DNA from 3 places in the Acetanaerobacterium sp. MSJ-12 genome. Region 1 is predicted to be linked to each of the others. Evidence: predicted binding sites of a transcription regulator. Region 1 holds the regulator's gene; each other region holds the start of a gene.
What was found. Region 1 encodes Rex, which represses fermentation and respiration genes when NADH is low (regulators of the CRP and FNR family bind a similar motif). Its sites were predicted from a motif close to ATTGTTAANNNNTTAACAAT; they were not measured.
Positions count from the first base shown of each region.

Region 2: a site for Rex is predicted at 6,556-6,575, ahead of KQI11_RS00690 (phosphoglycerate kinase). Genes of this name have one in related genera too.
Region 3: a site for Rex is predicted at 2,830-2,849, ahead of KQI11_RS08210 (phosphoenolpyruvate carboxykinase (GTP)). Genes of this name have one in related genera too.

Region 1 is NZ_JAHLPK010000003.1:105,879-116,090, reverse strand. It holds gene KQI11_RS04235 (FtsK/SpoIIIE family DNA translocase) at 38-2,503, opposite strand; gene KQI11_RS04230 (YlzJ-like family protein) at 2,693-2,890, opposite strand; gene KQI11_RS04225 (ATP-dependent Clp protease proteolytic subunit) at 2,887-3,618, opposite strand; gene KQI11_RS04220 (aconitate hydratase) at 4,005-5,954, shown strand; gene KQI11_RS04215 (isocitrate/isopropylmalate family dehydrogenase) at 5,954-7,114, shown strand; gene KQI11_RS04210 (redox-sensing transcriptional repressor Rex) at 7,130-7,786, shown strand; gene deoD (purine-nucleoside phosphorylase) at 7,861-8,571, opposite strand; gene pap (polyphosphate:AMP phosphotransferase) at 8,843-10,212, shown strand, end outside.
Region 2 is NZ_JAHLPK010000001.1:144,419-154,630, forward strand. It holds gene KQI11_RS00665 (GumC domain-containing protein) at 1-683, shown strand, start outside; gene KQI11_RS00670 (P-loop NTPase family protein) at 685-1,176, shown strand; gene KQI11_RS00675 (lipopolysaccharide biosynthesis protein) at 1,340-2,758, shown strand; gene gpmI (2,3-bisphosphoglycerate-independent phosphoglycerate mutase) at 2,829-4,343, opposite strand; gene tpiA (triose-phosphate isomerase) at 4,426-5,193, opposite strand; gene KQI11_RS00690 (phosphoglycerate kinase) at 5,335-6,525, opposite strand; gene KQI11_RS00695 (DegV family protein) at 6,702-7,571, opposite strand; gene KQI11_RS00700 (tRNA (cytidine(34)-2'-O)-methyltransferase) at 7,616-8,122, opposite strand; gene KQI11_RS00705 (ECF transporter S component) at 8,150-8,713, opposite strand; gene KQI11_RS00710 (pyridoxamine kinase) at 8,770-9,636, opposite strand; gene KQI11_RS00715 (hypothetical protein) at 9,816-9,995, shown strand; gene KQI11_RS00720 (DNA-deoxyinosine glycosylase) at 10,084-10,212, opposite strand, start outside.
Region 3 is NZ_JAHLPK010000006.1:76,439-86,650, forward strand. It holds gene KQI11_RS08200 (MATE family efflux transporter) at 1-94, shown strand, start outside; gene KQI11_RS08205 (YjdF family protein) at 332-754, shown strand; gene KQI11_RS08210 (phosphoenolpyruvate carboxykinase (GTP)) at 892-2,658, opposite strand; gene KQI11_RS08215 (hypothetical protein) at 2,950-3,654, shown strand; gene KQI11_RS08220 (DUF1847 domain-containing protein) at 4,685-5,305, shown strand; gene KQI11_RS08225 (nucleoside phosphorylase) at 5,447-6,256, shown strand; gene KQI11_RS08230 (phosphorylase family protein) at 6,260-7,030, shown strand; gene KQI11_RS08235 (amidohydrolase family protein) at 7,023-8,336, shown strand; gene KQI11_RS08240 (GntR family transcriptional regulator) at 8,323-9,057, shown strand; gene KQI11_RS08245 (chromate transporter) at 9,146-9,712, opposite strand; gene KQI11_RS08250 (chromate transporter) at 9,709-10,212, opposite strand, start outside.

The sequences.
Region 1 (10,212 bases):
GAGGGGTGTCCCCTGCCTGCCGCACTGTCCTTTTTCTCTAGTGCTCGAGGGCGTCCTGGTTGGCGCACATCTCCAGCCACTGCTGCCGGCTGATGAGCACCTTGCGGGGCTTGGAGCCCTCGAAGGGGCCGATGATCCCCCGCTCCTCCATCTCGTCCACGATGCGGGCGGCCCGGGCATAGCCCAGCTTCAGTTTGCGCTGCAGCATGGAGGTGGAGATCTGGCCGGCGTCCACCGCCACCTCGATGGCGTCGGGGAGCATGTCGTCCCCCTCTTCCCCGCTGCCGCCATTCGAGCCCTTGCCCTTTTCGGCGGCGGCCTGCTTGTCGATCTCCTCGATGATCTGCTCGTCATAGGTCTTGGGGGTGTCGGGCTTGATGGCCTCGACCACCCGCTCGATCTCCTCGTCGGTGACAAAGCAGCCCTGGATGCGGGTGGGCTTGGAGGCCCCCACCGGGAAGTAGAGCATGTCCCCCCTGCCCAGCAGCTTTTCGGCCCCTGCCCCGTCGAGGATGGTGCGGGAGTCCACCTGACTGGAGACGGCAAAGGCGATGCGGCTGGGGATGTTGGCCTTGATGACGCCGGTGATCACGTCCACCGAGGGGCGCTGGGTGGCGATGATCAGGTGCATCCCCGCGGCGCGGGCCATCTGCGCCAGGCGGCAGATGCTGTCCTCCACCTCGCCGGGGGCGGCCATCATCAGGTCGGCCAGCTCGTCGATGATGATGACGATGCGGTAGAGGGGCTTCTCCCCCCGGCTCTCGCAGAGCTTGTTGTAACCGCCCAGGTCGCGGACGTTGTTGGCCGCAAAGAGCTTGTAGCGGTTGAGCATCTCGGTCACCGCCCACCCCAGGGCGCCGGCCGCCTTGTGGGGGTCGGTGACCACCGGGACCAGCAGGTGGGGGATGCCGTTGTAGACCCCCAGCTCCACCACCTTGGGGTCGACCATCAGCAGCCGCACCTCCTCGGGGGAGGACTTGTAGAGCAAACTCAGGATGATGGAGTTGATGCAGACGGACTTGCCCGAACCGGTGGCGCCGGCAATCAACACGTGGGGCATCTTGCCGATGTCGGCCACCTTGACGTTGCCGGCGATGTCCTTGCCCAGGGCCACCGAGAGGGCGCTGCCCGCATCCCGGAAGGCCGGGGAGTCCAACATCTCCCGGATGCCCACCACACTGGTGTTCTTGTTGGGCACCTCAATGCCCACCGCCGCCTTGTTGGGGATGGGCGCCTCGATGCGGACGCCGGAGGCCGCCAGGTTGAGGGCGATGTCGTCGGCCAAGTTGGTGATCTTGCTGATCTTGACCCCGGCGTTGGGCTGCAATTCGTAGCGGGTCACCGCCGGGCCCCGGCTGATGTTGATGATTTTTGTCTGCACTCCAAAGCTCTTGAGGGTGTCCACCAACCGCTCCCCGTTTTGCTTGAGTTCGCGGGAGATGTCCCGGTTGTTTTCAGCGGGGGGCGGATTGAGCAGCCCCACCGAGGGGTAGTTGTAGGCGGGGGCCTCCTCCTCTTCCTCCTCGGGGGCGGCGAAGGGCTCTCCCTCCTCCCCCTCCCCTTCGGAAGCGGGCGCTTTTTCCTCCCCGCCGGGGACGACGGCCGAGGCGGGCTTGATGTCGGGGACGGTAAAGGTGAAGATCTCGGCGGGGTCCAGCTCCTCCTTTTGGGGGGCGGGGGCGCCGCCGTTTACGATTTTTTGCACCAGGGCGTCCAGGGCGTCCTCGTCCTCCTGGCGGCGGGCGGGGTCGGGCAGGGGCAGGGCCTCCTCCGGCTCCTGCGGGGGAAGGGCGGGGGCCGCCTTCTCCTTTTTGCGCCGGGGGGCGGGGCGCTCCTCGTCGGGCCCCAGGGGAATGTCGATGGGGCGGGGGCCGCCGATGTCCACATCGATGTTGGCCGCGCCCCGCTGCATCCGCTCGGCCACCATCTCCTTCGCCTGGCGGACCGGCTTCTGCACGCTCTGGTGCAGGTCCAGCAAAGTCTTGCCGCTGATGAACATCAAAATGACGAAGGCGGCGATCCCCATGGTGAGAACGGCGCCGGTCTTGCCGAACAGGGACAGCAGCGGCCAGCCCAGCAGGCAGAAGGCGAGGCCGCCGCCCCGCTTGGCCGCCCCCATGGCGTAGAGGTTGAGAAATTTGTCAAAGAAGTTGTTGCCCAGCAGTTCGGGGGCAAAGAGGAGCTGGATGGCCCCGCAGAGAAAGGCCAGAAAGAGGGCCCCCAGCAGCATGGGTTTGACGATCGAGCGCTTTTTGAGCGCCGAGGAGCCGGATATGTAGACCACCAAAGGCCCCACCAGGTAGGCCGCCAGCCCAAAGAGGCCAAAGAGGAACTTGTGCAGGGCGTTCCAGACATTCAGCCCGCTCACCAGGGCCAAAAAGGTCAGCAGCAGCCCCACCGCAAAGGCGATGACCGCCGCCATCTGCTGGCGAAAGAGTTTGTTTTTCTGGGCGGCGCCCGACTTGGGGGCCGCCCGCTTTCCGGTTGTGCGCTTCGTTGCCATGAAAACTCCTCAAATCAAGCCCCTGCCCTGCGCTGGCGCAGAGGGGGCAAATCGTTTGCTATTCGGGCCCCGCACAAAAAAGCGGGGGCCTGTCCCACCCAGCCGGCCAAAAAGGGGGCCGGCAGCCCTTCAAAAAGCCGTTTTTATGTAGGCCGCTCCCGGCGGGCGGGGGCGGCAGAAAAGGCCGGATCAGCGGTCCGGCGCCAAGGGGGCGCCGGGCTGAAACCCAGGCTCTAAAAAGGCGTTGGGGTCGGTGGAGATCAGCCGCTCCACCCGGCCGCCCGACACCTGGCAGAGCTGGCCGCCCGACCGGCAGTACTCCGGCGGCGGGGCGGCGGCCAAAGTCTCCATTATCATACCACAAGGGACCGGGGTGTGTAAAATCATTTGTTCGCCTTCTTCCCTGTTTTTGCGGGGGCGCTCTCCTCTTTTTTCCCCTTTTTGCGGGTGGCCGACTCTTTTTTGCGCTCCTCCCCGCCCTCGGGCGCGTCTTTGCGGCGGGATTCGATCTCCCGGTAGAGGTAGTTCATGGCCTCTTTGAGGCCGCCCAGCTCGTCGATGAGCCCTTCCTGGGTGGCCCGCTCCCCGTCCAGGACCGTCCCCACGTCCATCACCAGTTCGCCGGTGGTCATCATCAACTCCTTGAACCGCTCCTTGCCGATGCGGGAGTTGCCGGCCACAAAATTCAGGATGCGGTCCTGCATCTGCTCGAAGTAGGAAAAGGTCTGGGGCACCCCCAGCACCAGCCCGTTCATCCGCACCGGGTGGATGGTCATGGTGGCGCTGGGGGCGATGAAGGAGCGCCCGGCGGCCACCGCCAGGGGCACCCCGATGGAGTGGCCGCCGCCGAGCACCAGGGAGGCGGTGGGCTTTTCCATCCCGGCAATCAATTCGGCGATGGCGAGGCCCGCCTCCACATCGCCCCCCACGGTGTTGAGGATGACGATGAGCCCATCGATGTCGTCGCGCTCCTCAATGGCCACCAGCTGGGGGATGACGTGCTCGTATTTGGTGGTCTTGTTCTGGGGCGGCAGGATGAAGTGCCCCTCGATCTGGCCGATGATGGTCAGGCAGTGGATGGTGTAGCTGCCCTTTTGCACCGTCACCGAACCCATGTTCAGGATCTGCGCCTGTTCCTGTTGTGCCTGGGCCGCGTCCTGCGTCTCCTGCGCCTCCTCCGCCGGCTCCTCCCCGCTCACCAAAGATTGCTGTTTTTTGTTTTTCTCGCTCAAAAATGCCTCCGCCTTTCTGACTTTATGCAAATTTTTCACCCGCCAGCTGGGCGGTCCTATCCGTAAAGTCGGTATTCTCACTTGTTTTTATCTATTTTCTCCCGCTTTGCTGGGGATATGTGTTTTTCGATATTTTTGCAGGATTTCATTTTCATAAATTCATTTTGTAATCGTTAACCAATTGACAATACAGGGGGTGAGGGATTATACTTGTACATGATTTCTTATTTATAGAGCACATAGGGGAACAGACAGAAAGGACGATGCTTGTGGGACAGAATCTCGCGGAAAAGATCATCTCCGCCCATCTGCTGTCAGGCGACATGGCGCCCGGCAGCGAGATCGGCCTGAAAATCGACCAGACCCTCACCCAAGACGCCACCGGGACCATGGCCTATTTGGAATTCGAGGCCATCGGCATCCCCCGGGTCAAGACCGAAAAATCGGTCGCCTACATCGACCACAACACCCTGCAGTCAGGCTTTGAAAACGCCGACGACCACAAATACACCCAGACCGTGGCCAAGAAGATCGGGGTGGACTTCTCCCGCCCCGGCAACGGCATCTGCCACCAGGTGCACCTGGAGCGCTACGGCGTTCCGGGCAAGACCCTCATCGGCTCGGACAGCCACACCCCCACCGGCGGCGGCATCGGCATGCTGGCCATCGGCGCCGGCGGGCTGGACGTGGCGGTGGCCATGGGCGGCGGGGCCTACTACATCCCCATGCCCCGGGTCATCAAGGTGGAACTCACCGGGGCCCTGCGGCCCTGCGTCTCCGCCAAGGACATCATCCTCGCCGTTTTGCGGGAGCTGTCGGTCAAGGGCGGCGTCGGCGCGGTGATCGAGTACGCCGGCGAGGGGGTCGCCACCCTCAGCGTGCCCGAGCGGGCCACCATCACCAACATGGGCGCCGAGCTGGGGGCCACCACCTCCATCTTCCCCTCCGACGAGATCACCCGCCAGTTTTTGGCCGCCCAGGGTCGCGAGGGGGATTTCACCCCCCTCGCCCCCGACGCCGACGCCCGTTACGACCGGGTGCTCACCATCGACCTGGGGGCGCTGGAGCCCCTGGCCGCCTGCCCCCACAGCCCCGACAACGTCAAGCCGGTCGGGGCGCTGGGCGGCATCCCGGTGGACCAGGTCTGCATCGGCTCCTGCACCAACTCCTCCCTCTACGACATGCTCAAGGTGGCCCGCATCCTCAAGGGGAAGACGGTGCACCCCAACGTCAGCCTCACCATCTCCCCGGGGTCCAAGCAGGTCTTCACCATGCTGGCGGAAAACGGCGCCCTGGCCGACATGATCGCCGCCGGCGCCCGGGTGCTGGAATGCGCCTGCGGCCCCTGCATCGGGATGGGCCAATCCCCCAAGTCGGGCGGGGTCTCCCTGCGCACCTTCAACCGCAACTTTGAGGGGCGCAGCGGCACCGCTGACGCCCAGGTCTACCTGGTCAGCCCCGAGACGGCCGCCTGGTCGGCCCTGCAGGGGGTCATCAGCGACCCCACCGAAATCGGCGACCTGGGGGGGATCGAGATGCCCGCCCGCTTTTTGGTCAATGACAACCTGTTGGTCGCCCCCGCCGCCCCCGAAGAGGCCGGCGCAGTGGAGGTGGTGCGCGGCCCCAACATCAAGCCCTACCCCAAGACCGAACCCCTCTGCGACCACCTGAAAAAAGAGGTGGTGCTGAAGGTGGGGGACAACATCACCACCGACCACATCATGCCCGCCGGGGCCAAGGTCCTCCCCTACCGCTCCAACGTCCCCAAAATCAGCGAGTTCTGCTTCACCGCCTGCGACCCCGACTTCCCCGCCCGCTGCAAGGAAAAGCAGGGCGGCATCATCGTCGGCGGCCAGAACTACGGTCAGGGCTCCTCCCGCGAGCACGCCGCCCTCGCCCCCCTCTACCTGGGCGTCAAGGCGGTCATCGCCCAGAGCTTTGCCCGCATCCACAAGGCAAACCTGGTCAACGCCGGCATCCTCCCCCTGGAGTTTGCCGACGCGGCGGACTACGAGGCCCTCTCCCTCGGCGACGAGCTGGAGATCGTCGGGCTGATCGACGCCCTGAAAGAGGGCGGCCGGCTCACCGTCAAAAACAACACCCGCGGCACCCAGTTTGCGGTGCGGGCGGAGCTGTCCGAGCGGCAGGTGGAGATGCTCCTCTGCGGCGGGCTGCTGGACTACACCAAAAAAATGAGCGAAAGGCAGGCAATGAGATGATGGAAGAAAAAATGGTCTCCGCAACCGAACAGTTTGCCAAGGTTTTACAGGGCCAGTTGGAGCGCATCCAGCGGGTGAAGGAGCAGGGCGACTTTGTCGATTACAGCGGTCTCGACCAGATCGTGATCGGCGTCTGCGGCGGCGACGGCATCGGCCCCCGCATCACCCACGAGGCCCAGCGGGTCATCTCCTACCTGCTGCAAGACCAGGTGAAGGCCGGCCGGGTGGTCTTTAAAGAGATCGACGGGCTGACCATCGAGAACCGGGTGGCCCAGAACAAGGCCATCCCCGACGACGTGCTGGCCGAACTCAAGGCCTGCCACGTCATCCTCAAGGGGCCCACCACCACCCCCCGCAAGGGCGACCCCTGGCCCAACATCGAAAGCGCCAACGTGGCCATGCGCAAAGAGCTCGACCTCTTTGCCAACGTCCGCCCGGTGAAGGTGCCCGAACAGGGCATCGACTGGACCTTCTTCCGCGAAAACACCGAGGGCGCCTACACCCTGGGCTCGCTGGGGGTCAATGTGGACGAGGACCTGGCGGTGGACTTCACCGTCACCACCACCCAGGGCACCGAGCGCATCGCCCGGCTGGCTTACGACTACGCCCGCAAAAACGGCAAGGGCCGGGTCTCTATCGTCACCAAGGCAAATGTCATCAAGACCACCGACGGCAAGTTTTTGGAGATCTGCCAGAAGGTGGCCCAGGAGTACCCTGAGATCGCCACCGACGACTGGTACATCGACATCATGACCGCCAAGCTGGTGGACGAAAAGCGCCGCCGCGACTTCCGTGTCTTCGTCCTCCCCAACCTCTACGGCGACATCATCACCGACGAGGCGGCCGAGTTCCAGGGTGGCGTCGGCACCGCCGGCAGCGCCAACCTGGGCAAGCGTTACGCCATGTTCGAGGCCATTCACGGCTCCGCCCCCCGGATGGTGAAGGAGGGGCGGGACATCTACGCCGACCCCTGTTCCATGCTGCGGGCCGCCGTCCTGCTGCTCTCCCACATCGGCTACCAGGCCGAGGCGGACAAGTTGGAGCGGGCGCTGGACATCTGCATGTTTGAAGAGAAGAAGATGCACTGCACCGGCCGCGATACCGGCTGCACCTGCGAAGAATTCGGCAACTACGTGATGGACACCATCCAGTCGCTGTAAAAACGGGGTGTTTTTGTGAAAAAGAACGGCGTTTCCCTGTCTGTCATCCGGCGGCTCCCCCGCTACTACCGCTTTTTGGGGGACCTGCTGCAAAACGGGGTGGGGCGCATCTCCTCCAAGGAGCTGTCCCAGAAGATGAACCTCACCGCCTCGCAGATCCGCCAGGACCTCAACTGTTTTGGGGGCTTCGGCCAGCAGGGCTACGGCTACAACATCGAACAGCTCCACCGGGAAATCGGGCGGATCATCGGCGTGGACACCATGCACGACACCATCCTCATCGGCGCGGGCAACCTGGGCAGCGCCATCGCCGCCCACATGAACTTTGAGAAGCGGGGCTTTCGCCTGGCGGGGATCTTCGACTCCGACCCCCAAAAGACCGGCGAGATCATCGCCGGCCTGCCGGTGCGCTCCACCGGCGAGCTGGAAACCTTCTGCCGGGAAAACCACCCCACCATCGCTATCCTCTGTATCCCCAAGACGGCGGCCCCCAAGGTGGCCCCCCAACTGGTGGATCTGGGCATCACCGGGTTTTGGAACTTCAGCCACTACGACCTGCGGGTCGACCACAGCGACGTGGTGGTGGAAAACGTCCATCTGGGGGACAGCCTGCTGACCCTCTGCTACCAGGTGACCCACAACAGGCCGGAGGAGGACGAGGGGGAAAAATAAGCCCCTTCCCTCCCCCGCCGGCAGGGCGCAAAAAAACAGGTGCGGATCCGTTCGCACCTGTTTTTTCTTTGCCGTCAGTCGATGGCGGTGTCCAGCGCCAGCAAGATCATGTCCTTGAGGTTTTTCTCCTTGTCCTCTGCCGAAACGCCCTTGGCCCCCGGCTTGAAGGAGGTCTCGACGATGGACATGACGGTGAGGGCCTTGGCCCCGTAGCGGGCGGCCACGGTGTAAAGGCCCGCCCCCTCCATCTCCGAGGCGATGACCCCGTAGTCGGCCCAGACCTTCTTGTACTCCTCCTTGTTGTCGATGTAGAGGTGGTCGTTGCAGATGGTGTTGCCCACGTAAACCGGCAGTCCCCTCTCCCGGGCGATGTGGTAGCACTTGTCCAGCAGCTCAAAGTCGGCGCAGGGGGCGTAGTGGCCGGGGAAGATGTGGTCGTTGAGGGCGGAGGTGGTGCTGGTCGCCTGGGAGAGGACCAGATCCAGGGCCTTCAGCTTCTCGGAATAGGCGCCGGCGGTCCCCAGGCGGATCATCTTTTTGCAGCCGTAGTCCCGGGCCAGCTCGGTCGCGTAGATGAGGATGGAGGGGATCCCCATGCCGGTCCCCATGACTGACACCCGCTGCCCCTTGTAGGTGCCGGTGTAGCCGTACATCCCCCGGATCTCGTTGAAGCAGACGGCGTCCTCCAAATAGGTCTCGGCAATGTGCTTGGCCCGCATCGGGTCCCCGGGGAGGAGGATGTTGGGGGCGATCTCCCCCGCCTTTGCGGCAATGTGCATGCTCATGTCAACAGACAACCCCTTTCGACTGCGCCTCACGGCGCTTTTTTCCATGATACCGTTCTTTTTTGCCGGTGGCAATCCGCCTTGCCGCGATTTGGCGTTCCCGTGCATTTTCGCCGGGAAATTTGTGTATATTCCCCTCTCCCTCTGCCGTCGCGGCAGAAAAGGGGCCACCCTCTCCTTTCCCCTTGTATCCAAGGGGCAAAAGTGCTAAAATATAGCAAATATACAAAAAAATATTATTCGCTTTTTCAAACGACCAGGAGGTGCCGTCATGCTGGAAAAGGTCAACCTAAAAAAGATCATGATGAAGGAGGAGTACAAGGCCATTGCGGGGCAGCTCAAGCCCCGCCTCTCCGCCCTGCAACAGCAGATGAAGGAGGCCAAGGTGCCGGTCATCATCCTCTTTGAGGGGTGGAGCGCCGCCGGCAAGGGCAGCAAGATTTCCGACGTCATCCTCAACCTGGACCCCCGGGGCTTCAAGGTCTACTCCACCGTCGACCCGGACGAGACCGAGGCCCGCCACCCCTTCCTCTGGCGGTTCTGGCAGAAAATCCCCATCGCCGGGGAGTTCTCCATCTTCGACCGCAGCTGGTACCAAGAGGTGTCCACTGCCCAGCTGGAAAACGCCCTCCCCAAAAAAGAGCTGACCCGCCGCATCGAGGAGATCAACCACTTCGAGCGCACCCTCACCGACAACGGCTACCTGATCATCAAGTTTTTCCTGCACATCAGCCAGAAGGAGCAGAAAAAGCGGCTCTCCGCCCTAGAGGAGAGCAAGGCCACCCGCTGGCGTGTCACCAAGACCGACTGGAAGAGGAACCGCCGCTACGACGACCTCTACCAAATCTACGACCAGATGTTGGAGCAGACCGACACCTCCTGCGCCCCCTGGCATGTGATCGCCAGCGAGGACCGCGACGTGGCCATGGCGGACATCTACCAGACCCTGGTCAAGGAGATCGGTCGGGCCATCGCCCAGCGGCCGGAGCGGGACGCACAGGCCGCCGCCTACCAGGGCGGCATCCCCGCCAGTCGCTTTCCATTGGTGGAGACCCCAAAACTCTGCGACATCGACCTCAACCGCACCCTGGAGCCCACCACCTATAAAGAAGAATTGAAGAAGTGCCAAGCCAAGCTGAAAAAGCTGCACGGGCTCCTCTACAAGGAGCAGATCCCGGTCATCGTCGCCTACGAGGGGTGGGACGCGGCCGGCAAGGGGGGCAACATCAAGCGGGTTGCCGCCGCCCTCGACCCCCGCGGGTACGAGGTGGTCCCCATCGCCGCCCCCTCCAAGGAGGAGCTGGGCCGCCACTTCCTCTGGCGGTTCTGGACCCGGCTGCCCAAGCGGGGGCACATCACCATCTTTGACCGCACCTGGTACGGGCGGGTGATGGTGGAGCGGGTCGAGGGCTTCTGCACCCCCGCCGACTGGGCCCGGGCCTACGACGAAATCAGCGAGTTTGAAAAGGAGCTCACCGACTGGGGCGCCGTCATCGTCAAGTTCTGGCTGCAAATCGACAAGGACGAGCAGCTGCGCCGGTTCGAGGACCGGCAGAACACCCCCGAAAAGCGCTGGAAGATCACCGACGAGGACTGGCGCAACCGGGAGAAGTGGGACCAGCACGAGGCGGCGGTCAACGA
Region 2 (10,212 bases), on a different contig from region 1:
CCAAGCGGGTCACGGGGCAGACAGTGCCCGGCCAGTACAACGAGACCATCACCTATTACGTAAAGCTCAGCGATAGGGCCTACCAGAGCAAGGGCTTGTCGACCTCCTCCCTAAGCGCAATGCAATTGGACTATACCAAGAGCTATACTGCCATTCTGACTTCTGATGTCTGCCTTGATTACGTGGTTACCTCTGCCGAGGAAATTGTGGGCAAAGAGAAGATGGAAAAGCAGCTCCGCGCTGTCAACCCCGACGGGGCGGTAGAGAAACACCAGGCCCTGAAAAATCTGGTGAAAGTCGAGCAGGTCAAAGACAGCTATCTGATCACCGTTTCCATCACTTCGGTGGATACCGATTTTGTCAAGGCGGTTTCTCAGGGGTATTACAACTATGTCAACCAGGCGAACAACGACTTTGACTTTGCCCAGCTGCAACACATCAAAACGGTAAAATCGGACAGTGAGACGCTGCAACTTCGCGAAAAGAGCAACGCCTTTAGCAAGACGGGGTTTGTTAAATATACCGTGGTCTTTGGCATTGCCGGTGCCGCAGTTGCAATCATTGCCGTGATGGGCATCGCCCTGTTCTTCCCGACAATCAACCGCAAAAGCGATTTTCAGATGTATGACGTGCCTGTATTGGGAGAATTGCCCAAGTTGAAGGGCGACAGAGGAGGGGTTTGAGATGGCACAGAGACGCGTCCGCCTGACCAGAGAGGAAAAACTGGCAGAGAGCAGGCAGTTTGCCGCCAACCAGATTTTGCAGTTTTACCGGGAGAAGGAGGCGCGCTGTCTAGCGGTCACCACCAGCACTCGGCTGCAAAGCGAGAAAGAGCAGGTTTTCCTCGACCTGGGAGAGCGGTTGGAGAGTCAGGGCGTTCGCCTGATTCGATTCACCGACGGGAAGGAGTCGCTGGCTCAACCCGTTCCCAGTGTCGAGCAGATCGCCGATTTGGCGGAATTAAAGCAGTTCTTGGCAGAGAATGCGGAGACCTGCTATCTGTTGGATGTCCCACCCCTCTCCCTCTTTGCCAATGCGGTAGAGGCTGCCCGCCTGACAGACGGGGTCGTCTTCATCGAAAAGTACGGTTCGACCAAGCACGATTCGTTCGAGCGCTGCCTGGCCCTGCTGAAACAGGAAGCCGTTCAGGTGTGTGGAGTCGTCACCTACCGATGACCGTTTTGGTACAGAGAGAAGGCGGTGCAGTGTGAGATCAAAAAATTCATTTGTCAATATTCTTGTCAGTTGCTTTTCTTATGTCTTTTTAATGCTCAACTCATTTCTCACCCGGGCGGTGTTTTCCCGCCAGCTGGGATTGAGCATTGCAGGCATTGAGGGGATGTTTCTAAACGTCGTCTCCATGTTGGGCATTGTCGAAATGGGGATCGGAACCGGCATTGTCTACAAGCTGTACAAACCCATTGCGGAAAAGAACTATTCCCAGATTGCCGTTTTGCTGAAGTTTTATAAAAAGGCATACAGCATCATCGCCTCGGTGGTTTTGGGCTGTGGGTTTGTCGCCGCCTTTATCGTCCCCTTCCTGGTGACCGAGGACTACTCGAAGCCCTGGCTGGGCGCCATGTTCATGATGTACGTTTTTGACGTACTGGCGTCCTATCTCTTCGCTCACAAGCGGGCCATGTTCATTGCCGATCAGAAAAACTACGTCAACACCCTGGCGCACACAGGGGGCCAGCTGGTCTCCTGTATCCTTCAAGTGACCAGTTTGACCCTGTTTCACTCCTATTTCCTCTATCTGATCATTAAGGTGACCTGCACGGCTCTAGAGAACGTCTTCATTGCCCTCTGGTACCGCAAACACTACCCGCACATCGACCTCAAGACCACAGTGGAGATGGATGAAAGAGAGCGCAAAGGGCTTTTCAAAAACATCAAGGCGCTTCTCTTCCACAAAATTGGCGGATTCAGTCTCAACTCCACCTCCAGTATGATCATCATCAATGGCGCCGGCAGTCTTGCCAGCGGCCTGTACAGCAACTACATGATGATCGTCAATGGGCTGTTTCGCATCTCCGATCAGGTGTTCACCGGCATCATCGCCAGCTTTGGCAACCTGATGAATACTACCTCAACAGAAAAGTCCTATAAAAACTTTAAATCCCTCTACTTTATGAATTATCTCATCTACTCCTTCTTCACCGTCTCCTTCTTTACCCTGGCGACTCCCTTTGTCCGCCTTTGGATCGGGGAGAACGGCGTCTTTCCCCTCGACACGTTGGCCCTGCTCACCCTGTATTTTTACATTATGGGAATGCGGCAGTCGGTGCAGATGGTCCGCACCAGTGCGGGGATTTACCGGCCCGATCAGTACCTGCCCCTGGTCGAGGCGGCCATCAACGTCATTATGGGTATCATCCTGGTCAAGCCCTTTGGGGTCAACGGGGTGCTGATGGCAAACCTCATCGAGATGTTCATCATCCCTTTCTGGACTCATCCCTATATCATCTACAAAAATGTCTTTTTCCAAAGCGTCAAGACCTATTATCAGAGATATGTGCTCTATGCGGGCATTACCTTTGGCTCGCTGTTGGCGACACAGGGTCTTTGTTCCCTCCTGCCTGCCATGGGACGGTTTGTGACCCTAGTCGTCTATGCAGTTATCTGTCTGCTCGTCCCCAATGTTATCAACCTGGCTTTGTTTTATAGGACAGACGAGTTCCAGTATCTGTTCCGCACGACCACAGGGTTGCTCTCCCAGTTCAAAGAGGCGCTGAAAAAGAGAAAGCAGTCTGCTTAAGAGTGTACTTTCCCCAAAATAAAAAACTGGCCGTCGCCATGGCGACGGCCAGTTTTTTATTTGAAAGGATTTACAGAATGATGCTCTCCCCGGTCATCTCTTCGGGCTGGGGCAGCTCCAAAATCTTTAACATGGTGGGAGCGATGTCCGCCAGGCGGCCGCTCTCCCGCAGCTTGCAGTCGCCGCAGCCAATCACCGCAAAGGGCACCGGGTTGGTGGTGTGGGCGGTGAAGGGGGACCCGTCGGTGTCGTAGAGCTTATCGGCATTGCCGTGATCGGCAGTCAGCAGCACCGCGCCGCCCTTTTGCAGAATGGCGTCCACCAGCTGGCCCACGCCGTCGTCCACCGCCTCGACCGCCTTGACGGCCGCGTCGAAGACACCGGTGTGGCCGACCATGTCGCAGTTGGCGTAGTTGAGGATGATCACGTCGTACTTGTCCGAGGCGATCCGGGCCAGGGCCTCTTTGGTGACCTCCGGCTCACTCATCTCGGGCTGCAGGTCGTAGGTGGCGACCTTGGGCGAGTTGATCAGGGCCCGGTCCTCCCCTTCACAGACCTTTTCCACTCCGCCGTTGAAGAAGAAGGTGACGTGGGCGTACTTCTCGGTCTCGGCGATCCGCAGCTGGGTCAGCCCCTTCTGGGAGATGTACTCGCCAAAGGTGTTGGCCAGAGACTGGGGCTTAAAGGCCACATGGACCCCGGGCATGGTGGCGTCGTACTGGGTCATGCAGACGTAGTAGAGGGGGAAGCAGCCCTTGGCGCGGGCAAAGCCGTCAAATTTCTCGTCCACCAGGGTGCGGGTGATCTCCCGCGCCCGGTCGGGGCGGAAGTTGAAGAAGATCACCGAGTCGTCGGCGTTCATCCCGGTGTAGCCGGTGCAGACGGCGGGCACCACGAACTCGTCGGTCACCTCGCCCTTGTAGGAGTTGGGCATCACTTCCAGGGCGTCGGCGGCGACCCCTTTGGCGTCCACCATGGCCTGGTAGGCCTTCTCCACCCGCTCCCAGCGGTTGTCGCGGTCCATGGCGTAGTAGCGGCCCATGATGGTGGCGATCTTGCCCACGCCGATTTCCCGCAGCTTCTCGTCCAGGACCTTCACGTAGTCAGCGCCGGAGGAGGGGGGCACGTCCCGCCCGTCCATGAAGCAGTGGACCCAGACCTCTTTGAGGCCCTTCTTCTTGGCCAGCTCGATGATGGCGTAGAGGTGCTCGTTGTGGCTGTGGACCCCGCCGTCCGAGAGCAGCCCCATCACGTGCAGGGCGCTGCCCTTTTGCAGGCAGTTGTCCATAGCGCCCACCAGGGCCTCGTTTTCAAAGAAGTCGCCGTCGGCGATGGACTTGGTGATCCGGGTCAGCTCCTGGTAGACGATCCGCCCGGCGCCGATGTTGGTGTGTCCCACCTCGCTGTTGCCCATCTGCCCGTCCGGCAGGCCCACGTCCATGCCGGAGGCGCCGATCTCGGTGGTGGGATAGGTGGAGAAGATCTTGTCCAGGTTGGGGGTCTTGGCGGCTTTGATGGCGTTGCCGTAATCGCTGCCGTTGATGCCAAAGCCGTCCATGATGATGAGGGCCAGAGGTTTTTTCATAGTTGCGCTCCTTTTCAATGGATTGCGGCCGCGCCGACGGCGCGGCCGCAATCCGCTCTTTGTTGCTTTCCCTGTGGGGGATCTATTTGCTGGCGGCCTCCACGATCTGGCTGAAGGCGTCGGCCTTCAGGGAGGCGCCGCCGATCAGGCCGCCGTCCACGTCGGGCTGGGCCAGCAGTTCAGCGGCGTTGCCGGCGTTCATCGAGCCGCCGTACTGCACCACCAGGTGGCTGGCGGCCTCTTCGCCGTAGAGCCCGGCCACGGTGGCGCGGATGACGGCGCAGACCTCGCCGGCCTGCTCGGCAGTGGCGGTCTTGCCGGTGCCGATGGCCCAGACCGGCTCGTAGGCGATGATGATGGACCGCAGGCCCTCGGCGTCGATCCCCTGCAGGGCGACTTTGGTCTGCAGCGCCACCACCTCGGCGGTGATGCCCTGCTCCCTTTGGGCCAGCAGCTCGCCCACGCAGACGATGGGCTTCAGCCCGGCGGCCAGGGCAGCCTTGGTGCGCAGGTTGACCGTCTCGTCGGTCTCGGCAAAGTACTGGCGGCGCTCGCTGTGGCCCAGCACTACGTACTCGACCCCCATCTCGGCGAGCATGTCCGCGGCGATTTCGCCAGTGAAGGCGCCTGACTTCTCAAAGTGGCAGTTCTGGGCGCCCACCTTGACGTTGGTGCCGGCGGTGGCGGCCAGGGCGGTCTCCAAATCGGTGAAGGGCACGCAGACCACCACGCCGCAGTCGGCGCCTTTCACCAGGGGGCAGAGCTCCTCCAACAGGGCCTTGGCCTCGGCGCGGTTTTTGTTCATCTTCCAGTTCCCGGCGATGACCGGGGTGCGCAGGTTCTTATTCATACAGCAAATTCCTTTCTGGCGGTTTCCCTCTGTGAAAATGGCACGAAGGAAACCCCTCGTGCCATCTCTTCGCACAGCACAAGCCGGCCGGTTGGGCCGCGGTGCTCCCCCGCCGCAGCGAGCGGCGGGCTACTCGTCGATTTATTTGTCGTTGAGGCAGGCGATGCCCGGCAGCTCTTTGCCCTCCAGGAACTCGAGGGAGGCGCCGCCGCCGGTGGAGATGTGGCTCATCTTGTCGGCAAAGCCCAACTTGGTGACAGCCGCCACCGAGTCGCCGCCGCCGATGATGGAGATGGCGCCGCTGTCGGCCACGGCCTTGGCGATCTCCAGGGTGCCGTCGGCGAACGGGGCAAACTCAAACACGCCCATGGGCCCGTTCCAAATCACGGTGCCGGCGTCTTTCACGGCGTCGCAGAAGAGAGCGATGCTCTTGGGTCCGATGTCCATGCCCATCCAGCCGTCGGGGATGTTGTCGGAGTCCACCAGCTTCTTGCCGCAGTCCTCGGCAAAGTGGTCGCCCACCTGGTTGTCGATGGGCAGCAGGAACTTGACGCCCTTGGCCTCGGCTTTGGCCATCATCTCTTTGGCCAGCTCGACCTTGTCGTCCTCGCAGAGGGAGTCGCCGATGGTGAAGCCCTTGGCCTTGAAGAAGGTGTAGGCCATGCCGCCGCCCACGATCAGGGTGTCGACCTTTTCGAGGAGGTTGTTGATGACGCCGATCTTGTCGGAGACCTTGGCGCCGCCCAGGATGGCGACCAGCGGGCGCTTGGGGTTCTCCAGGGCGCCGCCCATGAAGTTGATCTCCTTCTGGATCAGGTAGCCGCAGACGGCGGGCAGGTACTCGGCCACGCCGGCGGTGGAGGCGTGGGCCCGGTGGGCCGCGCCGAAGGCGTCGTTGACGTAGACGTCGGCCAGAGAGGCCAGCTCTTTGGCGAAGGCGGGGTCGTTCTTCTTCTCCTCTTTGTGGTAGCGCACGTTTTCAAGCAGCATCACGTCGCCGTCTTTCAGCTCGGAGGCCAGTTTCTTGGCGTCGTCGCCGATGACGTCTTTGGCCATCTTGACCTCTTTGCCCAGCAGCTCGCTGAGGCGGGCGGCCACCGGGGCCAGGGAGAACTCGGGCTCCCAGCCCTCTTTGGGACGGCCCAGATGGGAGCAGAGGATCACCTTGGCGCCCTGGTCCACCAGGTATTTGATGGTGGGGAGCGCAGCGACGATCCGCTTGTCATTGGTGATGACGCCGTCTTTCAGGGGAACGTTGAAGTCGCAGCGGGCGAGAACCTTCTTGCCGGCTACATCGATGTCTTCAATGGTCTTTTTGTTCAGAGAGGTCATGTGTTTGCCACCCTTTCGTCTTTTCTTTTTATTGTGAATAAAAAAACAAACCGAGATACAGGGCCGCCCGCCGGGGCAGGCTGGTCCTTTTCTATTTTACACGATATCAGTGGGCTTTTCAAGGCGGTTTTCCCCTCGAAAGAGGGGCTTTTTTCGGGGATCCCGGGAGCCCGGACTCACCGCTTTTTGGCGCCCTTGACCAGCACTCCCACCACCTTGGGCCCCGCGTTGATGGCGATGCTGGCCCCGGCCTTGTAGCGGCCGGAGCAGCTGTAGCGGAATTTCTTCTCCAACTGCTCGGTCAGCTCGTCCCCGGGGGCGTCCAACTCCCCGCTGATGACCACAAAGGGGCTGCGCTCGGCCATCCGCTTCTCGGCCCAGCGGCAGAGGCCGGGGATGATGTTGGCGTCCCCCCGCACCTTCTCCACGATGTTCATCTCCCCCTGGGAGATCTGGAGGATGGGCCGCAGCCCCAGCAGTTCGCCCACAAAGGCGGCCGCGCAGCTGATGCGCCCCGACTTTTTGGCAAATTGGAGGGTGTAGACCGAAAAGTAGACCTCGGCGGTGTCAAACCAGTCCAACAGGTAGTCCCGCACCGCGGCGTAGCCCACCCCTTTTTGCACCATCCGCGCCGCCTCGGTCACCGGGAAGCCGTAGCCCAGGGAGTAGGTCTTGGAGTCGATGACCTTGATCTTCATCTGCGGCGCGTCGGGCTCCTCTTTGAACATGGCCTTGGCCTGCAGGGCCGCCTGGTACATGTTCGAGCCCTTGGAGTTGATGGTCACGTGGATCACGTGGGTGTACCCCTCCTGGGCGGCCCGCTCGTACTCCTCCAAAAACTGGTGGGCGGGGATGTGGCTGGTGGTGGGGATCTTGACGCAGCGGTCGAGCACGCCGTAGAACTCCTCCTTGGTGAAGTCCACTCCCTCCAAATACCCCATCCCGTCCACCTCGAGGGGGATGGGGAGGATGCGGATGCCCAGCTCCTCGGCAGTCTCCTGGGGGATGTCGCAAGCGGTGTCGGTGAGGATCAGCAGTTTTTCCATTTGGCACAACCTTTCGCAATCGGTTCTTGTGGTGGGGAGGGGGCCTAGCGGGCGTCCTCCCAGTTGTAGCGGGTCAGCTTTCCTTGCGAGTGCAGGGTGGGATAGCCCCACTGGCGCAGGACTTCGTACACCCCGATGGCCACCGTGTTTGACAGGTTCAGGCTCCGCGCCGCCGCCAGCATCGGCAGCCGGACGCAGGTGTCGGGGTGGGCGAAGAGCAGCTCTTCGGGCAGCCCGGCGTCCTCCCGGCCAAAGACCAGGTAGCAGCCGTCCGGGTAGGCCACGTCGCTGTGGACGGTCTGCCCCTTGGTGGTGAAGTAGTAAAAGGGGCCCTCGTTCTGGGCAGCGAAGTCCGCCCAGCCGTCGTAGTGGCGGATGTCCAGCAGATGCCAGTAGTCCAGCCCCGCCCGCTTGAGTTTCTTGTCGTCGATCTGAAAGCCCAGCGGCCCCACCAGGTGGAGCCGGGCGTTGGTCGCCGCGCAGGTGCGGGCGATGTTTCCGGTGTTTTGTGGGATCTGCGGTTCCACCAGCACGATGTTCAGCTCAGCCATGGCCGGCCCTCCTCTCCTCTCGGCAAATCAGTCGCCCGTCTTCCCCAGCCGCTCAAAGATGCCGGCCTTTTTGAGGATGGGCTCCAGCAGCGAGTAGAGCAGCAGCGAGACCACCACCGCGATGATCGCGTTGACCCCCGAGGTGAGGGCCTTGGTCCCCGCGGCCACCAGCACCGAGTCGAGCATCTTGCCCTGGAGCAGGGTCCCCATGAGGATGTTTTTGACGGTGTAGAGGACCACGTACAGCCCGGCGCCGGCAACGGCCCCGGCGGCGCGGCTGCCCTTGCCGCCCCGCTTGGCGATGGCGCCGCAGGTGGCGCCCATGGCGAATTTCATCAAAAAGGTGATGGGCGACTCGGCGATGTAGGCCGGGTCGAACAGGTCGTAGACCGCCGAGCCCAGGCCGGCCGAGAGGCCGCCCTTCAGGGGGCCGAGGATCATCCCCGACAGCAGGCACATCACGTTGCCCAGGTGGATCATGGTCTTGCCCAGCGGGGTGGGGATGTCGATGTGCAAAAAGGTGGCCACAAAGCACATGGCCCCCATCAGCCCCACCAGGGTCACGGTGTAGATCGAACTCTTGCGCTTCATTTTTACTCCTTCTTTTCGTGCAGAGATAGGGTTTGGCCGCTCCGCGGCCGGGAATGCTAAAAGGGTTCGGCCCGAGAGGGGCCCAGCGGCTCCAGCAGCTTGGGGAGGGCGGCTTCCACCAGCACCCCGTGCCGGGGGTCGGTGCCTGCGGCGGCGGTGAGGGAGATGGCCTCCTCCACAAACTGGGTGGCCCGCTGGGCGGCCTCGGCCAGGCTCTGCCCCGCCAGCAGCCCGCCGGTGAGCACGGCGGTGAAGATGTCGCCGGTGCCCGGGTAGGAGCCGGAGGCATACCGCCCGCGGATGCGGAAAAAAGTCTCCCCGTCAAAGAGCAGGTTGTAGCGGCCGCCGTCCATCTCGGCGCTGGTGATCACCGCCCGGCCCGCCCCCTGGGCGCAGAGGGTGCGCAGCCACTTTTTGGCGCTGAGGGGGGTGAAGCGGACCGGCCGGGTGAAGTCCATCCCCAGCAGCATGGCCGCCTCGGTGGCGTTGGGGGTGATCACGTCCCCCGCCCGGGCCAAACTCTTCATCTTGGCCCGCAGCGGCGGGGTGCAGGTGCGGTAGGGCTTTTGGTGGTCCCCCATCACCGGGTCCACCACCTTGAGCGCCTTGGGGTAGGCGTCAAAAAAGGCCTTGCAGCACTCGATCTGGCGGCTGTCCCCCAGAAAGCCCGAGTAGATGCAGTCGAAGTCCAGCCCCAGGGACTGGTAGTGGCGCAGGGCCGGCAGCAGGGAGTCGGTCAGGTCGGTGATGACCGGATTCCCCAGCCCCCCTGTGTGGGTCGAGAGGATGGCGGTCGGCACCGGGCAGACCTGCACCCCCATCACCGAGAGCACCGGGGTGATGGCGGTCAGAGAACAGCGCCCAAACCCCGACAAATCGTGAATGGCCAGCACCCGCTTGGGCGGGGAAACCAGGTGTTCCATAGGGCGCCTCCTTCCTTTTGTTCCAAAATTTACCTGCCCTTGACGGGCGGCGAGACTCTTTCATACACAGCCAGTATATCACAAAAGGGGTGGGCAATACTAGTTGTATCTCGACCTCGGCCGGCTCCGCCGGCGCGGGGCCGCAGGTACAAATGAAGGAACGTGGGGAGGCATTTTCTATGAAACACAGCGGACACACCGCCCGCAACGTGGCCATCGGCATGGCGCTGGGCGCCGTGGCGGCCACCGTTGGCACCGAGCTGATGCACACCAACAAGCGGCAGCTGAAAAAAACGGCCGGTCGCGCCATGAAGACCATGGGCAACGTGGTGGGGGAAATCTCCACCATGATGCGGTAGCTACACTGCCGAGAGACGGGCGAGGGAGAGGGCCGGATGACATGTCACCCGGCCCTCTTTTTTGCTAAGGCGAAAAGGTCTGCGCCGATCAGCCCTCCAGCGCTTCTCTCAGGGGGCGGTAGGCGGCGATCAGCCGCTCCAGGGTGAAGCGGGCGTTGGCAGGACTGGTGGAGGGGAGGGGGATGTCCTCCACCCCGGTCTGGGACAGGCAGTGGCG
Region 3 (10,212 bases), on a different contig from region 1:
CCGGCAGCTAAACGCGCAGATCGCCGCCATGCTCCGAGAGGGAACGGCTTCCCCGCAGGGAGAGCCCGCACCCCAGGTCCAGAAGGCCGATTGACCCGCCGCACAAAAAGAGTGAGAGCGCCCCGACAGTCTGTGTCGGGGCGCTCCTGTTTGTCCTTGACTCCCCCTTAAAATGGTGTAGAATGGCCTTGCGGGGATAAAAACACGGCCTGGTCGGGTAGTCCAGGCGCGGCGCAAGCCGTCAGTAACCTGCCTCCTTTGGTTGTCCCTTCTCCGCCGGGCGCGCCGACAGGCGCCCCGCAGGATATTCTCTTTAAAGGAGGGATCGTCTGTGGTACAGACAAGGGCGAAACTGACCGTGTACTTTGAAGACCCGTTCTGGGTCGGGCTCTACGAGCGGTGGGAGGATGGCCGGGTAGAGGTCTGCAAGATCACCTTCGGCGCCGAGCCCAAAGACTACCAGGTCTACGAGCGGATGCTCGAGGGGTGGAGTCGGCTGCGCTTCGGCCCCCCGGTCGCGGGGGAGGGCCCGGCGGACGACAGGCGGGTGAACCCCAAGCGGATGCAGCGGGTCATCCGCCGCGCGCTGGAAGGGCGGGGGAGCGGCACCAAGGCCCAGCAGGCGCTGCAACTGCAGCGGGAAGCGGGCAAGAAAGAGCGCCGCACCTCCACCCGCCAGCAGCGGGAGGCCCAGCGGGAGCGGCAGTTTGCCCTGCGCCGGGAAAAGCGGCGGGAGAAACACCGGGGCCACTAGGGACCCGCGCCCACAGGGCAAACGCGCCCGGCGGAAAAGGACCGCCGGGCGCGTTTCCGTCCCCTTTTGGGGGGCGGGGGATACAAAAAGGGCCTGCGCAATTTTGCGCAGGCCCTTTGTCGCACGAAAGGGGAAGGTTACTTGTTCAGGTTCTCCTCCAGGATCTCCAGCTGGTGAGCCAGCTCCTTGGGCAGGTGATCGCCGAACTTGCCGTAGAACTCGTGAATGCCCTTGGCCTCCTCTTTCCAGAGGTCCACATCCACGCTCAGCAGGCCCTTCAGGGTCTCCAGGTCGATGTCCAGGCCCTCGAGGTTGATGTCCTCGGGCTTGGGCTCGTAGCCGATGGGGGTCTCAACGGCGTCGGCCTTGCCGTCGCAGCGGTTGATGATCCACTCCAGCACCCGCATGTTGTCGCCGAACCCGGGCCAGATAAAGTGGCCTTCGTCGTCGGTGCGGAACCAGTTGACGTTGAAGATCTTGGGGGCCTTGTCGCCCAGCTTCTTGCCCATCTCCAGCCAGTGGGCAAAGTAGTCGCCCATGTGGTAGCCGCAGAAGGGGAGCATGGCCATGGGGTCGCGGCGGACCACGCCGACAGCGCCGGTGGCGGCGGCAGTGGTCTCAGAGGCCATGATGGAGCCGACAAAGACGCCGTGCTCCCAATCTCTGGCCTGGTAGACCAGGGGAGCGGTCTTGGCGCGGCGGCCGCCGAAGACGATGGCGGTCACCGGCACGCCCTCGGGGTTGTCGAACTCAGAGCTGATGCAGGGGCAGTTGATGGCGGGGGCGGTGAAACGGCTGTTGGGGTGTGCGCCCTTGACGCCGCTCTCGGGATCCCACTTGTTGCCCTTCCAGTCCAGGGCGTTTTTCGGCGGGTTCTTGTCCAGGCCCTCCCACCAGACAGTGTTCTCGTCCAGGTTGTGCACCACGTTGGTGAAGATGGTGTCTTTCTGGGTGGAGATCAGGGCGTTGGGGTTGGACTTCATGTTGGTGCCGGGGGCGACGCCGAAGAAGCCGTTCTCCGGGTTGATGGCCCACAGGCGGCCGTCGTCGCCGATGCGCATCCAGGCGATGTCGTCGCCGACAGTCCAGACTTTGTAGCCCTTCTGCTGGTAGAGCTCGGGGGGGATGAGCATGGCCAGGTTGGTCTTGCCGCAGGCAGAGGGGAAGGCGGCGGTCACGTACTTGACCTCGCCCTGGGGGTTCTCAAGGCCCAAAATGAGCATGTGCTCGGCCATCCAGCCCTCGTTTTTGCCCTGGAAGGAGGCGATGCGCAGGGCAAAGCACTTTTTGCCCAGCAGCACGTTTCCGCCGTAGCCGGAGTTGATGGACCAGATGGTGTTGTCCTCGGGGAAGTGGACGATGTAGCGCTTCTCCTCGTCGATGTCGGCTTTGGAGTGCAGGCCGCGGACAAAGTCGTTGGACTCGTCGCCCAGGTGATCCCAGGCGGCCTGGCCCATGCGGGTCATGATGGCCATATTCAGCACCACGTAGGTGGAGTCGGTCAGCTCGACGCCGACTTTGGACAGCTTGGAGCCGACGGGGCCCATGCAGTAGGGGATGACATACATGGTGCGGCCCTTCATGACGCCGTCAAACATGGCGCCCAGCTTCTCGTACATGACCTTCGGGTCCTCCCAGTTGTTGGTCGGACCGGCATCCTCTTTGTTGCGGGTGCAGATGAAGGTGCGGCCCTCGACACGGGCCACGTCGTTTTCAGCGGTGCGGTGAATATAGCAACCGGGGAGTTTTTCCTCGTTGAGCTTGACCATCTCGCCGGTGGAGACGCTCAGCGCGCGGATCTCTTCGAGCTGCTCCTTGCTGCCGTCGATCCAGACAACCTTGTCCGGCTTGCACAGCGCAACCATCTCGTCGACCCAGTTCAAGACATTCTTGTTGTTCGTCATAGGTGATATGCCCCTTTCTAAAGTGCGGTTTCGGTTGTAAAAAAACAACTTTTCCTGTTTACCATTATAGCGAAGAAAAAGCGAGATTTCAACTTGAAAACGCCGTTTTATTAGGTGAATTTGCATAATTATAGGAATTGCACATTGTGGTAAACGACGAACATGACGGTCATTGACAGAAAATTAACAGCATTCAAAAAATGCTTCTGGCTTTTTGGGGGCGTCTGTGATAAACTAAAAGTTATCGAAAAAACACAGGCGGCCAGGCCCGCCCTGCAAGGAGGACAACCCGTGCTACCCATTTTGTTGGCCGTTGCCATGGCCACCCTGGGCTATCTCACCCAGACGGGCAAACTCACCCTGTTTGTCACCTACTACAACCCCGACATGAGCGAAGAAGAGATGCAGGAGATGGAGGCAAAGCGCAAGACCAGCGCCGTGCGCAGCCTCTACCTCATGGGGGCGGCGGCCGCCGTCTCGGGGGTGCTCTCCCTGTGCAACCTCTACTTTTATAAAGAGCTGTTCATGGGCATCTACCTGGGGCTGTTTGTCCGCTTTCTCTGCAAGACCTTTGTCAGCGCCGGCACAAAGACCATGAAGCTGGTCTTTGTGCTGGCGGGCATCCTCACCGGGTTTCTCTACTTCTCGGTCAGCTTTACCTTTGCCTTTTCCCCCAACAGCTACACCGTACAGGACGGCACCCTGGTGATCGCCGGGGGCGAAAAGGGGGAGGTGCCCCTCTCTGGGGCCAAAATCACCCTGCAGAGCGAGCTGCCCCAGCGCCAAAAGGCCGAGAGCCAGGTGAAGGAGTTCAACGGCACCTTCCGCGGCCAGTACCTGTTGGCAAACGGCGAGAGCGCCCACCTCTACCTCAACGGCGGCAGCGGCTGCGCCGTGCGGCTGGAGGGGGAGAGCGGCATCTACTACTTCACCGGCGCCAGCGACGAGGAGACCAAGGAACTCTACGCCCTCCTGGGGGGCACCATCGTAGAATAGACGCCCAGTGCGTGGGGGAGGCCGGCCGCAAGGTCGGCCTCTCTTTTTGTAAAATGGGCAGCGGCAGGGGAAAATAGGCGGTGGAAGAAAAAATAGCAGGCGCCCCTTTCGGAACAGGCGGCCCAGTTGTGGGATGGGCTATCGGGTGCGCCTGCTGAAGCGGGTTTGGGCGGCGCGCTGGCCACCGTGAGCGCGGCGGCACAGGGCAAGGCCTCCAGAAAAGAGCCTGGGGCGGGCCTTTGCCGCCCCGGGGGCGAGCATCGAGCGCCGGCCGCCGGGGGAGGACTGCCCCCTGTCGGTGGGCATGCCCCGTCCCCTTTATCGCTGGGGGGACGAGTGGGGCTGGCGACAGCTGATTAGAAAAAACAGAGAGATCGCCCAAGCCCCGGACAGCAGACCGTGAGCAGAGCGGGCCATCCCGGCCCCGGCGCGGGGCGGCTGTAAACGGGGCCTCATCCCTTGCTTTGGCCGTCATCTCCCCTGCCGCAAACGGGAGGGGCCCAGGGGCGCGCCGGCCGGCAGGGGAGGAAGCTTGCAGACAGCGCCTCTCCCCCTGCTCTGGTCGCCGTCTCCCCTGCCGCAAACGGGGGGGGGGCCCAGGGGCGCGCCGGCCGGCAGGGGAGAGGGCTTGCAGACAGTGCTTCTCCTCCTACCCTGACAGCCATCTCTCCTGCTGCAAACGAGGGGATCAGGGACGCGTCGGATGGCAGGCGAGAGGGCTTGCAGACAGTGCCTCTCCTCCTACTCTGACAGCCATCTCTCCTGCTGCAAACGGGAGGGGCCTGGGGCGTGCCGGCCGGCAGGGGAGGGGGCTTGCAGACAGCGCCTCTCCCCCTGCCCTGGTCGCCATCTCTCCTGCCACAAACGGGAGGGGCCCAGGGGCGCGCTGACCGGCAGGCGAGGGGACTTACAGGGCCTGGGGTCGCCATCTAAATTCCCGATGGGAAAAGCGATTGCTTCTCCGCCCGGGTCGGGGTATCATGGGGGAGAGGGCCCGCAAGACCGTCGGCCCGCAGAGAGGAGAGATATTGTGTACTACACCTGTGGAAGTTGCACCGTTCACGGCTGCCAGTCCGGCGACTTTGAAAAGCTGCCCAAAAACTGCCCCATCCGCAACACCCCGCTGATGGAGGCCGCCTTCGCCAAGTACAGCGAAGAGGAAAACCACAAGTTCTACCTGGAGAGCTCCAAGATCGAGGCCACCGGCTACGGCCGCTGGCCCCGGGTGCGGGAGATCACCGAGTTTTGCAAGGCCATGGGCTACCAGAAGCTGGGGGTGGCCTTCTGCGGCGGACTTAAGGAAGAGGGGCGGGTCGCCTGCGAGATCTTTCGCGCCCATGGATTCACAGTGGTGTCGGCCATCTGCAAGGCCGGCGGGGTGCCCAAGGAACAGGTGGGCCTGGGGGAGGAGGACAAGGTCCACCCCGGCCGGTTTGAGCCCATGTGCAACCCCATCGCCCAGGCCATGCTCTTAAACGAGCAGCAGACCGAGTTCAACATCGTCATCGGCCTCTGCGTGGGGCACGACTCCCTCTTTTACAAATACGCCCAGGCGCCCACCACCACCCTGGTCACCAAGGACCGGGCCCTGGCCCACAACCCGGCGGGCGCCCTCTACTGCGCCCACTCCTATTTTAAAGACAAGGTCTAGCGCCGTTCCCAGGCCGCTGCCCCCCTGGGCGGCGGCTTTCTTTGTCCTAATTTTGATAAATTGCATATAAAATTGATATTGACTGATTGAAATATATAAAATATAATGGTGATAACACAAGTGAAGAGTGGAGGGATCGGTTTGCGTTATTACCAGAGCAAACCCGACTGGGACGAGACGGGGCGGCTGCGCCACATCGGCCTTGCGCGGGGAGAGGTGGCGCCGGCGGTGCTGATGCCGGGGGATCCGGGCCGGTGCGAGGCGATGCAGAGGTTGTTTGCTGCGCCCCATTTTGTGGGGCAGCGCGGCGCCTTTGCCACCTATACGGGGGAGACTTCGGGGGGCGCGCCCATCTCGGTCATGTCCTCGGGGATGGGTTGCATGAACGTCTCCCTGGCACTGGAGGAGCTCTCGCATCTGGGGGTGGACACAGTGATCCGGGTGGGGACCGGCGGGGCGGTACAGCTCCCCTTCTCCCCGGGGACGCTGGTCATCGCCACCGGCTGTGTCCGGGGAGAGGGGGCCTCGCAGGAGTACCTGCCCCCCGAGTTCCCCGCTGTGGCCGACTACCGGGTGGTGAGCGCCCTGCGCCGGGCCTGCCGGGAGCTGGAGGAGGAGCCGGTGGTGGGCCTCTACCGCTCGCACGACTGCTTTTATATGGAGTCCCCCGGGGCACACCCCGGCCTTTTTGAGCGCATTCAAATCTGGCGGGACACCAATGTGCAGCTGCTCGAGAACGAGAGCGGCACCCTGTTTTCCCTGGGGCACCTGCTGGGGATCAAGACCGGCTCCATCTGCATCGCCATGGGCAGTCTCTTTGACGAGCACCGGGAAGAGGCGCTGGCGGCCGCCGCCCAAAAAGACCCCCAGTGGCTGCAACGGCGGGTGGAGGTCGCCACCAGGGCGTCGATGCGGGCCGTCGAACTGCTGCGAGAGGGAGAGGGGGAGTAGACCGTGCCGTTTGCCAGCAAAAAATTGATGGACGAGAGGGGCAAGATCCACCATCTGGGCCTGGGGGTGGGAGAGGTGGCCCCGTCGGTGATCCTGACTGCGGAGATGGAGCAGGTCCCGGTGATCGCTGGGCTGTTGGAGGGCGCCGTGGAGATCGGCCGCAACCGGGAATACCTGACCTACACGGGGACGGCGGGCGGGGTGCCCGTCAGCGTCATGTCCACCGGGAACGGGTGCATGCCCATGGCCATTGCCGCGGAGGAGCTTTTTCACCTCGGCTGTACCACCCTGCTCAAGGTGGGGGCAGGCTTTGCCCTGCAGCCCGACTGTGCCCCGGGCGCGCTGCTGACGGCCACCGCGAGCGTGCGGGGAGAGGGGACCGTCAGGGAGTACGTGGGCCCCGAATATCCCGCCGTCAGCGACCCGGAGCTGTGGGAGGAGATCTTGGCCGCGGCGGGGGAGCGGGGGGAGCGCCTTCGCTCGGGCATCTTCCGCAGCCACGACGCCTACTACCTGGAAAGCCCCTTTGCCCCGGACGGCGGGGAGCGAGCGGCTCGGTGGCGCGCCCTCGGGGTGGAGCTGATCGAGCACGAGACCTCCGCCCTGTTTGTGTTGGGCACCATTTTGGGGATGCGGACGGGGGCCCTCTACGTGGCAAAGGGCAACCTGTCGGGGGGCGACGCCCTTTCACCGGCGCAGTTGGAGGGGCGGCTGCACACCTGTTACGAGATCGCCGTGCGGGCGATAGAGAGGATGGCGAAGAGAGATGGATAGGGGAACACTGCTCATAAAAAACTGCAAACTGGCTCGGTTCGACGACCTGACGGCGGCGGATGCGGACATCCGCATCGCGGACGGAAAAATCGCCGCGATCGGCCCCCTGACCCCGGGGGAGGGGGAGACGGTGCTGGAGGCGGGGGGGATGCTCTGCATGCCGGCCTTTGTGGACACCCACACCCACCTGGTGCAGTCCCTGCAAAAGGGGCACATGGACGGGCTGGCCATCACCAACTGGCTGGTGAAGATGCTCACCACCGAGCAGAGCTTGAGCGAGGAGGAGTACTTTTACGGCACCCTTCTGGGCCTTTTGCAGGGGCTGCGCTTTGGGGTGACCACCTTTCACGACATGATCCAATACCCCTGGGTGGATGCCGCCGCCGAGGCGTACAACAGGGCGGGGCTGCGGGTGGTGATGGGGCTGGGCGCCACCGATGTCGCCGAGAACGAAAAGACCTACATGGTGGGGCTGGACAACTCCCTGCGGCAGGCGGAGGACATCTACACTCGCTTTCACAACACGAACGGCGGCCTGATCCGGACCGATGTGGCACCGCTGGGGCTGCCCGCCTGCAGCAAGGAGCTGATGCAGGCCCTCAAGGCCTTCTCCCGGGATCGGGAACTCACCTTCCACACCCACCTGGCGGAGGGGCGGATGGAGACGGAGCAGATCCGCGCCCGCACCGGCTGGGGCGAGGGGGAGGCCCTCTACCGCTACGGCATCCTGGACGAAAAGACCATCCTCGCCCACAGCATCTGGCTGGAGGAGCGGGAGCTGGACATGATTGCCGAGAGCGGGGCCACCGTCGCCCACTGCCCCTGCACCAACATGAAGATCAGTGACGGCATCCCCCCCATCGACCGGATGGCGGCCAAGGGGGTGCACCTCGCCCTGGGGTGCGACGGCGAGGCGTCCAGCTCCAACCGGGACATGGTGCGGGAGATGCACGCCGGGGCGCTGCTGCAAAAGGTGGTCACCGGCCGGCCGCAGGCCCTGCCGGAATCCCTGTGCTACCGGATGATGACCGAAAACGGCGCCCGCGCCCTCGGCTTTGACGACCTGGGCCGGGTGGCGGTGGGCAACCGGGCAGATTTGATTTTGGTGGACATGCAGGAGGTCTCCCTGGTGGGGGAGGAGACACAGCTCTCCAACTTCCTGCACGCGGGCACCGGTTTTCAGGTGGACACGGTGCTGGTGGAAGGGGCGGTCCGCTTACGGGGCAAGCAGTTTGTGGACATCGACGCCGAGGCGATCATGGCCAGGTGCGAACAGGTGATCAGGGGGATCTATGAGAGACAGTGAACTGCAGAGACTGCGTCTGGACGAGGTGGACCGCACCCCCCTCTACCTGTTGGCCTACCGCAGGCTGCGGGAGCTGATCGCCTCCGGCGCGTTTGCCCCGGGCGAAAAGCTGATGAGCGAGGCGAAGCTGGCCGAGGCGATGGGGGTGGGGCGGACCTCCCTGCGCACAGCGCTGGTGCTCCTGCAGGAGGACGGCTATGTCAGCACCCGCCACGGCAGCGGCACCTTTGTCACCCAGCGGCTGCCCAGCCCGGAGGATGCGGCCCCCGCCGCCTGCCTGACGGTGCGCGAGCGGCTGGAGCGGTTACACCTCCCTCTGCAGGTGCAGCCCGGCCCGGTCCGGCTCGGCCAGCGGGACGACTTTTTGGACAGCCAGTTGGAGGCGGGCGGCGAGAGCCTTGCCATGGTGCCGGCTGCCTACTTTTTGGACGGCCAACTGGCGGTGGAGAGCCAGCTCTACGCCTGTGAGCGGGTGGCCCGTTCCCTCGCGGAGCTGGAACTGCTCTTTCACACCCGGGTGGATCACCTGACCAGCAGCTTTTCGGTCACCCATTTAAAGGGGGTGGAGTTTCACCACTCGCCCCTGTGGGGGGAGAAGCCGGCGCTGCTGATCTCCTCTCTGTGGTTGAGCGCGGACAACCGGCCGATCTGCTTTGAAAAGGACTATGTGGACACCGACGTCTTTCGCTACAAGATCCGCCTCGGCAGACAGTCCCCGTAGACAAAAAAGAGAGAGGGGCGGCGCAGCATTGCTGCGCCGCCCCTCTCTGACTGCCTTGGGGCAGGGGAGGCCGTATCGGGGGAGGGAGTCACCCCACAAAGGGGAAGATGAAGGCGCCCAGGACCCCGCAGCCCACCATCACCCAGATGGGGTTGGGTTTCCACTTGCGCAGGACGAAGAGGGCGGCGGCAAACATCGCGGCGCAGATCCAGTCGACGCTGGCGGGCGACCAGCTCACCGCGCCCCCCTGCCAGAGGGAGAGGATGAGGATGGACAGCCCCGCCGAGGCGATGAGGGCCACCACCGCCGGCCGCAGCCCCTTTAAAATCGCCTGCATGGCGTCGAGCTGGCGGTATTTGGTGTAGATTTTGGCCAGGGCGATGACAATGATGCAGGAGGGGATCACGCAGCCGATGGTGGCGACGATGGAGCCCCAGAACCCGGCGATGTGGGTGCCCACGAAAGTGGCCGAGTTGATGGCCACCGGCCCGGGGGTCATCTGGGAGATGGTGATGATGTCGGCAAACTGGGTCATGTCCAGCCAGTGGTGCAGGGTGACCACCTGGTTTTGGATCAGCCGCATGGAGGCGTAGCCGCCCCCAAAGCTGAACAGGCCGATTTGAAAGAAACTCCACAGCAGCTGCAGGTAGATCATTTGGACACCTCCCCGCTCTTTTTCTGCCGGAAGCAGAGAAAGCCGATGAGGCCGCAGGCCAGCACGATGAAGGCCACGTTGACGTTGAAGACGTAGGTCGCCACAAAGGCGGCCGCCATCATCAGGATGGAGAGGACGTTCTTCTCCTTGGCGACCCCCCAGCCCATGGTGACGGTGACGTCGACGATGACCGCCGCCACCCCGGCCTGCATCCCCCGCAGAACGTTGGCCACCACCTGGTTGGCCCGAAACGCCTGGTAGAACAGGGAGATCACCGAGAGGATGATCAGGGGGGGCAGCACCGTGCCCGCAATGGCCACCAGGGCCCCCAACATCCCCGCCAGGCGGTAGCCGATGATGATGGCCGCGTTGACGGCGATGGGCCCGGGGGAGGACTGGGCGATGGCCGTCAAGTCGAGCATCTCGTCCTCCTCCAGCCAGTGGTACTGCTGCACGAACTTCTTGCGCATCAGGGGGATGATGACATACCCGCCGCCAAA